3 regions of the Anabaena sp. FACHB-595 genome follow, and region 2 is predicted to be linked to each of the others. Evidence: riboswitches for the same ligand, from Rfam matches in the RefSeq annotation. Region 2 holds a riboswitch; each other region holds the start of a gene.

What was found. A riboswitch is a leader RNA that binds a small molecule or an ion and turns the genes downstream of it on or off. The one in region 2 is predicted to bind cobalamin.
Region 1: another riboswitch for cobalamin. It lies ahead of cobG (precorrin-3B synthase); the one in region 2 lies ahead of ACN222_RS08835 (DUF1636 domain-containing protein).
Region 3: another riboswitch for cobalamin. It lies ahead of ACN222_RS20140 (DUF1636 family protein); the one in region 2 lies ahead of ACN222_RS08835 (DUF1636 domain-containing protein).

Annotation. Positions count from the first base shown of each region.
Region 1 is NZ_CP183473.1:540,707-543,990, forward strand. It holds partial or broken gene cobG (precorrin-3B synthase) at 1-1,330, opposite strand, end outside; cobalamin riboswitch at 1,308-1,438, opposite strand; gene ACN222_RS02265 (ChaB family protein) at 1,733-2,500, opposite strand; gene ACN222_RS02270 (Dps family protein) at 2,689-3,228, opposite strand.
Region 2 is NZ_CP183473.1:2,136,996-2,140,279, reverse strand. It holds gene ACN222_RS08840 (vWA domain-containing protein) at 1-1,276, shown strand, start outside; cobalamin riboswitch at 1,427-1,604, shown strand; gene ACN222_RS08835 (DUF1636 domain-containing protein) at 1,621-2,013, shown strand; gene ACN222_RS08830 (cobalt-precorrin-6A reductase) at 2,121-2,858, shown strand; gene ACN222_RS08825 (cyanophycin synthetase) at 2,895-3,284, opposite strand, start outside.
Region 3 is NZ_CP183473.1:4,848,011-4,851,294, reverse strand. It holds gene ACN222_RS20145 (TonB-dependent receptor plug domain-containing protein) at 1-825, opposite strand, end outside; gene ACN222_RS20140 (DUF1636 family protein) at 1,060-1,470, opposite strand; cobalamin riboswitch at 1,874-2,017, opposite strand; gene ACN222_RS20135 (TonB-dependent receptor domain-containing protein) at 2,946-3,284, shown strand, end outside.

The sequences.
Region 1 (3,284 bases), 1.6 Mb from region 2:
GAGTAATATCACTATTGCCGTGGTGGGCGCAGGATTTATCACAACCGCTAAAGTGGATAGTTACTGGGTGTTCTAGACTGATGTGAGAATCTAGATAATTTGCTAGCGCGAGGGCATGACTTTTAGTATCTGTAGCAGCCGCCGCACAACCTTGAATACCAGAACAAGCTACTAATCCACTCTTGATATTTGCGAGTGAGAAATCTAATCCTAACCCCAAAACTTGACTCTGAACGTCAGTCAGCGATTGTTGAGGAATGTCTGTTAACAACAAGTTCTGCCAAGGTGTCAGCCTGAGAGTTCCATTCCCATATTTGGTAGATAAATCAGCTAAACCCCTGACTTGCCAAGTTTCCAAACGACCAAGGGGTAAAACAAGACCAATGTAATATAAGTTTTGTTGGTGTTGGGGATGAATGCCGATGTGGTGGTATTTACTATTTGACCTCCCCCCCAACCCCTCTTCTACAAGGATAGGGGAGAAATGCCTTGTCTTCTCCCCCTTCCCTCGTAGGGAAGGGGGTAGGGGGGTTAGGTTCTTTCCCCCAAGGGGAATCGTTAAACGTTTTTCAGCTTCTTGAAGATAATTATTTAACCCCAAACTGTTCACTACTTCTCGCAGACGGGGCTTGCGTTTACTGCTAGCGTCAGTATGCAATAAGTAAACATCCGCCAAGGCTGTTAAGACTGGTAAGCATTCCTCTGGTAACAACAAAATTCCGATGTCAACAGGCGGTTTTCCTTTTGCACCGATACTTAAACACAGACGGAAGCAAACTTTGTTCTCTACTAAAGTGGCAGTAAAGGTGATATCGTTGAGGCGATCGCTTACCGAAACTAGTCCCCCACCATCAAAACACACGCTAAACTTTGCCGATAGTCCTGAGAAGACAGAATTTTCAGTAATGTAATTATCCCAGCTTCTAACGAAGGGGCGGGTATCGATTAATTCTTGAGGATCAATACCAGCCGTGGGACTGGTCATAATATTGCGGATTTGGTCTACGCCTGCATTGCTAGAACCCAAACCCAAATCTTGCAAATACTTGAGGACTGTAGAATCTATGCTGGCGCGTATTTCCCGGATTTGGACGTTAGCACGATTTGTCACATCGACATAGCCGCCACCATATTGGTCAGCAATATCTGCGATCGCCTGACATTGTGTACTATTAATAATTCCACCCGGTATTCTGATGCGAGACAAGATCCCATCTTGGGCAGGCGTGGCATAAAACAAGCCAGGACAAGGTGTTAAACCAGACAACAAGACAATCACTCCTTCCCTGTGCGACGCAGAGATTAGACAGCTAACTCTTGGAATTGGCATTCTGACTCGGAAAGTTACAAGAGAAATTCTTGGGACTTTTCATCACAGCTGCGGCACAGCCCCGGAATCGCACCGGAGTTTCCCAACACCAAGTTCTAGTAATCTACCATGAGTTGCCACTCATCATATTGACTGCTTCATATTTTTCATTAACTCGATAGTCTTTGTTAATTAGAATAAATATTAAATAAACAGAAATTAATATACGATTCATACTTAATTTCTAAAATGTACATGGCGGGCAATGCCCAGTAAACACATACTGATATTTTGCAAAAATTAAATCTGATTCCTATAGTTGTATTCAGTACTAATTATAAAAAAGATAACCGATTTATTAAGTAAATCGGTTATCTCAAATTTTAGCTCTTAAACTATTAACAAATGACAACAATATTATTGCTAAACTCCGACTTTAGCCTTTGACCAAACACCGTTTTCATCTTCGTCAAATTTTTGATGAACAGCTTCCCAAGCTGCTTGTTCAGCTGTAAACTCGTCAGTTGTCTCATTTAACACACCGTTATAACGTTCAATAAAGGTGCTTTGAGCTTCTGAGGAAAGGTGAGAACGGACTTCAGGAGATAAATCTTCTGGACTCTTGCAAGGCCCAGGACAAGGACGAGCCAAGGTTTTATCAATTGTGCTGAGTTCTTCTGCACCAGCACTTTCCAAGAGGAGCTGGAATTCGCCGGCGCGATCGCTTGGTACTTCGGTTAATAACAAAAATTCGCCAGCTTGTAGGCGGGTTTGGTAGATTGCAGCTTTCTCCTCTGGCATCCCCAATGTGGTCAGAACGGAAACTAAACCAGCGCCAGCACTACCGGCGATCGCCCCACTAGCTGCCCCCAATAGTAAAGCACTGATGGGGCCTGCTGCCACAATCGGCCCGACGAAGGGAATAAACAGTACGCCTACACCTGTTAACAAACTGAGGAAGGAACCAAACAGGGAACCAAAAATTGCTCCTGTTCGCAAACCACCCAAAATCACATCTCTTTTGGTGATAAAACCTGCAATCCGAGTTTCAGATTGGAAGTTTCTGCCCATGACGGAGATATGGTCTCTGGGTACACCTCTATCTAACAAACGGCGAATTACATCATCAACTTGTTTCTGCTCTTTAAATACGGCAGATATAGTACGTTCTGCTTGATAAACTTCTGGCACTTCTATACTCCCTAATTTTATTTGTACTGCGTGTGTTAGTTGTCAGTTGTTTTTATATCCGGTGTAATACTTTCCCTGTGAGTAGTCTTTCCATGATTTCCCCAGGGAAATTTTTGATTTCTCCATATCTCTGGGCCTTTGTGGTGGAAAAGTCTTTCCTGAATTACAAAGGCACAGAGAAAAAAGCATTACACACCAACAGGTGTTTTAGTTTCTGTTGCTGGTTGTGTACCATTTGGCTCAATTGGTTGCCCTTCAATAAATGAGCGCAACATCCAAGCAATCTCTTCATGTTCTTCCATGAGTCCGGTGAGGAAGTCGGCAGTTCCTTGATCTTGGAACTCATCACCACTGCGGTCTACATGGTCTCTAAGGTTGCGAATCAATTGCTCATGATCCTGCACAAGATTAGCGACCATTCCCGTAGCGCTAGGAACATCTCCAGCGTGTTCTTTGAGGGTGGCAAGTTGCAAAAATCCTTCCATTGAACCTATAGGATAACCACCTAAAGTCCGGACTCGTTCAGCGATCGCATCAATATTCTCTGTCAGTTTTTCGTAGTGTTCTTCCCATAGTTGATGTAGACTGCGGAACTGTGGCCCAACCACATCCCAATGGTATTTTTTTGTTTTCACCAAAAGTAAATAAGAATCTGCTAAATCTTGATTCAACAGATTAATTACTCCTTGACGCTGTTCGTCTGTTAAACCAATGTTTATTCTAGGCATTGCTTTTCATTCTCCGGTGAACCTATAGATTAAGTTCTCAAAATATCGGTTATATT
Region 2 (3,284 bases):
TAATGGCAACTTCTACTTCATTCAAAGCATTGATGAAGCAGCAGAAGTTTTTAGCATTGAACTAGATAGTCTTAGATCTGTAGTAGGTCAAAACTTGAAAGTAACACTAGAGTTAGCTGATGGTATCACTCTGGTTGATACTTTAAGTCTTGCTAAAGTTAGCCAAAATGAAGCTGGTCAACCTGTAATTACCTTGGGGGAGCTTTACGAGGGAGAAGACAAACTTCTGGGTTTGAGTTTGATGATATCCTCTGCTCAAGTAGGTGAATTACCATTGATGAGGCTGCATTACAGTGCTGATGTAGTGCAGAATGACATTATTCAAAGTGTTTCCGGGACAACAGATGTTATAACCAAAGTTGGGACAGTTGAGGAATCAGCGTTAGCCTCTTCCAGTCATATTATCCTTGACCTCAGCCGCCTGACGATCGCTAAAGCTAAAGAAACAGCCCTCGAATTAGCAGAACATGGTCAGCATCAAGCTGCGGAAAAAACCCTCCGTGATTTGGTGCAGTATCTCCGAGACCAAGGCTTAAATGAGAATTTTGAAATTGCGGAAGAGATTGATCAGCTGGAGTATTTCGCAGGTCGAATCGCACAACAAGCTCTAGGTAACGCCGGACGTAAAGAACTGCGGGATCAAAGTTATCAGACAATGACGCGCAATCGCGGTGATTTGGCGGGGCGCGGTGTCACTGCTGGCGATGAAGTATACGCAATGCCGGTTGTCAATGAAATCGGTACTGGTGTGGAACTTTCTTGCGTCCGCGAAGGCGGTAAACTACGGATTAAAGTTATATCTGATGGTTACGACCAAACTAAAAATGTTCAATTTCCCCGTTCTATTCGTGCTGAAGGAGCGCGGTATATTGTTGAAGGGCTAGAATTGTCAAGCAATGGCTCTTTCTACCGTGTAGTTGGCAAAGTCAGCCGTTTTGCCAAACCTGGCGAAACAGATATTTTTGTTGCTCCTAGACAATCGAGGTCAACTAGCACAAGTAAAGCCTCCAAAGCCCCAGCTACTGCGGCTGATCTTCCCACCACTGATACCATAGATCATGGTGTTCTCATTCAATGCGTCAAAGATGGCAGCAAGTTACGCGCTAGAGTAGTTTCCGACGGATATGAACCGGATTGGAATATGCGTTTTCCCCGTTCCATTCGTGAGGAAGGAATGCTTTATGTGGTTGAGGAAGTGAAGACAGCACCCGATGGCAAGTCTTATATTGCTTCTGGTGAGATTAAGCGATTTTTACAACCGAATATTACTAACTAAATAGAAGGTAAGAGTTGGAAACATAAGACTTACGCACCCAGATTTTCTGTTGAGACCGGGTGTAAGGGTTTCAAAAATTTATACCCCTATACCCCTACACCCTTGTCTAAACCCTTGATTTTTCGTTTTCATGCGTAAGTCCTAGATGTTACCATTAAATAAATATTCGGTTCTGGTGGGGAGCAGTCACCAGAGGTAACGGGGAAAGTATACCTGCAATCTTTCGTAGGTGAACGGTGTAAGTCCGGCGCTGTCCCGCAACTGTGAAGGAAAGAAAACTCTTGTAACTTTCCCAGTCAGAACGCCCGCCGAAATTGACGATTCTCAACATCTGCGAGGTACGGATGACTACTGATAATTCTTTGGGTGTGGCAGAACACACACTATTTGTTTGTAAAACCTGCGCTAGTGTTTGGCAAGATGGTAAACGTGTAGGTGAAAGCGGTGGTCAAAAACTTTTAAATCAACTCCAACAGCTAGCACAAGAGTGGGAGTTACGCGATAAATTCCCTATCCAAGAAGTGGAATGTATGAGTGCTTGCAACCGTTCTTGTGTTGTAGCCTTTACAGGGAAAGGTAAATTAACTTATTTATTTGGGGATTTAGCTGTAGATGATCATGCCTCTGCGGTATTGGAATGTGCTGGTAAATACTACGATAAAGCAGATGGTTTACTACCTTGGTCAGAACGTCCCGAACCTTTGAAAAAAGGCATTCTCGCCAGGATTCCTACCTAACTTTTTTGCATTCAAAATGCAAAAGACCTTACATAAAGGTTGCGCCAACAAGCTCCCACTAATTGTCTTTAATTTTGAATTTTGAATTGGAGCGAAGCGACTTGACGATGCGCTTGTTAATTCTGGGTGGAACTGGAGATGCAGCCGAACTCAGTGCTAAAGTTGCAACTATTCCAGGTATTGAGGCGATCGCATCTTTAGCTGGTCGTACCCGTGAACCCTCTCTCCCATCTGGTAACGTCCGTGTGGGGGGTTTTGGTGGTGCGCCTGGATTAGCTGACTATCTGCGTCAGATGCAGGTTGATTTATTAATTGACGCTACCCACCCTTTTGCTGCACAAATTTCTGAGAATGCGGCGCTGGCGGCTGATGAGGTGGGGATACCACGTTTGATGTTAATCCGTCCTCCCTGGGTGAAAGTAGCAGGCGATCGCTGGATAGAAGTTGACACTACAAGCGCCGCCGCCGCTATTTTAAAAAATCAAGCCAAAAGAGTATTTTTAACTGTTGGCAGACAAGAACTCTCCGCCTTTGCTCATCTACAAGATATTTGGTTTCTCATGCGGATGATTGACCCTCCGGTTGCTGGTGTTTTAGTTCCGCCTGGGGTGATATTGTGCGATCGCGGCCCCTTTACCCTACCCCAAGAAAAAAACATCCTCATTCAACATAATATTGATACTTTAGTTAGTAAAAATAGTGGCGGTGATGCCACCTATGCCAAGATTGTTGCAGCAAGAGAACTAGGCGTACAAGTTGTCATGGTCAATCGTCCAGCCGTAACAGGCGGCGAACAGGTGACAGACACAGATGCGGCGGTAGCCTGGCTGCTAGAAAAGTTGTAATCATCAGTTCTGCTACACTCCGTTCATAACAGCCACTTAATTTTTGCTGTTGTACTCGGTTTCCAATGCTTTCAAAACTTTGAGATATAAGTCTTCCACTCTCTTAGTTTGAATATCGCCAATGGAAGCATAATGTGTCAAGCCAGGAGAACCATTAACTTCAATAATCACATAATCTACCATTGGTCTGGTAATATCTTGAGTAATTATATCCAAACCCATTAATCGTAATCCCATATCTTTTGTGACATTTAAAGCCAATTTCTGAAAGTCAGGATGAATATTGTCCGTAACATCCACGGCTTCACCACCACTAGATAAATTGGCATTATCTAAAAGATACACAACCTTACCGTTGGGAATAATACTGTTTAAAGTGAGACTTTGCTTCTGCAACTTGCGTTTAATCCTAAAGTCATCAACATC
Region 3 (3,284 bases), 2.7 Mb from region 2:
AAAGAGTGCGTCATTATTTCTTCTTGTTCCCTCAAAGTTAGCTTCAGGAATAGTAAAGCGATAATTATTTTGTGCTTGGGTACGGTTGTAACCAATTACCCAAGAAATATCACCTGATTTTCCACTATTTTGAATGCTTTGTTGGTTAAGTCCATAGGAACCGAAATTAACTTTGGTTTCTGTGGTGATTTTCTCTGTAGGACGACGGGTAACAATATTAATTACCCCGCCTATTGCATCTGAACCATAAAGTGTTGAACCACCTCCTGGTAAGACTTCAACTCTTTCAATATTATTAGTGGTAAATTCTGACAAATCGAAACCACCACCACCTAAATTATTAATTGGTCTGCCATCCAATAAGATTAATACTTGTCCGGTATTAGAACCGCGAATAAATTGACCACTTAAGGCGTTTACTTCTGTCCCAACTGTACCGTCACCCAAAATACCAGGAAGAAATCGCAGTGCTTCTCTGACAGTTATTGCACCCTGTGCTTCCATTTCTTCGCCAGTAATCACATACACCGGACGGGTGGAATCTTTTACTGTTCCCTCGCGGCGAAAAGGGGAAAATACAGGTTCATTGAGGAGTTTGTCAATGACTGTCAGTTGAATGTCGGGTTCGGTTTCTGTCGTATCTTGAGATATTACTTCTGTAACTGGTTGTAAGTCTTTGGCTGAACCTTCCTCTTGCGGAAACTCGGATATTTGTAGAACTTCTGTGGCTATCATGCTGGAATTTTCCCACAGCATCCCTGCGGTGATAGTCAAACTAGAAACGATAAGTTGAGTTCCCCATCTGGCAATAAACTGAGTACGCATTGGTAATTGAAGCCACCTGTATAACTAAAAATTTTTCTCAAGTAGAAATTTGAGCTTTTTCGGTAAAAAACTCTCAGCCAGTAGGAAAATTGCTATGTTTAGATAATGATTATTATTATCACACTGATAGTGTAATTTACAAGCTAGTTTTTAAGTTTGTAGTCAGTACTTGAGTGCTGAGAGTTTTGAGGACTAAAGTCCTGACTACGAACTGGATGGACTACTGGTGTTAAATTAACAGCAATTATGATGGAATTTTGCCCACTTACTTAGGGGTGGAATTTTGGCTAAGATGCCTCTTTTTAAAGCTTCTGGACGTTCTGACCAAGGTAGTAAACCAGATGCTTTATTGTAGTATTGAGTGGCGCATTGCAGTATTGCAGATGCGCTATCATCAACTGCTAAATTGCCGAAAAGATAGGTTAACTTCTCTTCTCCCGTAAAGGCAATAACGCAAGCATGGTTGCAAGCACTCATACATTCAACTCCCTGAATGGAGAATTTATGTTGCAATTCCCAAGTTTGTGCAAGTGCTTGGAGTTGTTGTAATAGCTGCTGTCCACCACTTTCGCCAACTCGCTTGCCATCTTGCCACACACTGGCGCAGGTCGTGCAGACAAATAAAGTATGTTGTTTTTTGCTCATTGATTTTCAGGCGTTGCTGATTGATAGCATGAATTAGCCTTACGCATTTACCGCTAGGCGTTCCCGTACCCCTTACACTGTGGGTTCGTGGTAGCGTCTCTCTCTAAAAGAGAAACTAAGGCAACGAGGAGGCTTAGGCGCATTCGCTGTTAAGCGTTTGATGCAGGTAGGCGTAAAGTTACCTCTAGCTTGGATAAAGTAAATATGCAAAGCGAAAGATAAAATACAACTGTGTTTTCCAGTTTGTATCTATAACCTTCTGTGTAAGTATTGATATCTGTAAGGAAATATCTACAATCTCATAGAAATTTGTAGTGTGTGGCGTATATATGACGCTATGAGATAGTGATCCTCTTTAAGGGGGAGAGTATTGATTGCGTTATTCATCTGTACCTCGCAGATAAGAATTTGTTGTACTTTCGGCGGGCATTCTGACTTTGAGGCATAAGCCCCATTACAGTTGCGGGACAGCGCCGGATTTACACCGGACTTTCCCCCTTACCTCTGATGGCTGATCCCCACCAGAACCGAGTTGATATTGAAAAAATACTACCACAGCAATGATGCTGAAATTCAGCCGCTACTTAAAACGTAAAGTAATTGCCAGTGTACCAGAATCAGCAAAAGCTGGGGCGATCGCATAACTTAAGTTTCTCTGCGCTTACCTTTGCGCGCCTTTACGTTTAAATGTCCACCCTCAACCAGCCATGATTTTATGCAAAGCCGTACTAAGAATCAAAGCTAATCCCCAAATACTAAAAGTTTATACTTGGCAGATTGGGTTTACCGTATGTGCGTTCGCGCAGGAGAAGATAACCCATCGCACAAATCCAAGCCAGACAGTTTGACTGTCTGTCATTTGACAGGTCGTTTAAAATCAAATCAAATTGGGGATGTTGCAGCATATATATGTGCTGGGAAAAGCAGACAAGGATGGGAAATAAAGTCAGAATACGACAATAAGATTGTTGTTCTCTAGTTAAGAAATAGTAGGTAAGGTATGTGCCTGATCTACTTACTTTGCTCTGCTAATCAAGTGAGATGTTATTATGAGTCGCTTTTATCGATTCATCTTCAAGTTGGGTATTGCTGTTACACTCGTCTGCTGTTTTTTTACTTTACCTGCATATTCATTGTCTCCATCGGACACGGAAATCCCAGGAGGCGACTTATTCAAGCTAGGGATTGAAAAAATGCAGCACGGCAGTTACTCTGAAGCCAACAGAGAGAAACTACACTCTATGACAAAGCTTTCTTATTACTGAAAAATTTACAGCAACAACTCTCATCTTTATCAGAAATTGCTCTCATCCCCAGATATGCAGAAACTAAGGTGTTTATAGTCCCAGATAGAGATGAGGATATTCTTTGACAGATTGTCTTTTGACAAGCCTATTCCATGAAGTAAACAATATCACTGGAAGTATGGATGTAACACTTAAGAGTTGCGTTCTCAGTCTCGTGGTGTGGTTTTTGTGGAGTGTGGGGCAGCCTTGAAACTAAATCAGTGTATCTATATAGGTATAGCAAGTACGATTTGCTTGTTGATAACTCAGAAAGCAAATGCACAAGAGAAGCCGGTAAACACAAAGAACATTGGATTAATTACAAATATTCCTCGACTGAGTGATATTGAGCGTCCACCAACAAGTGTTAAAGATTGGCTATCACAGTCAGCGCCAACCCCTCCAAAAATCAAGATTACTGGTGTGCGAATCAATCGTACAGACGATAATTTTGAGATAATTCTGGAAACTCCAGATGGAGAAATATCTGCACCAGAAACTCTTCAAGAAGGCAATATATTTATTGCA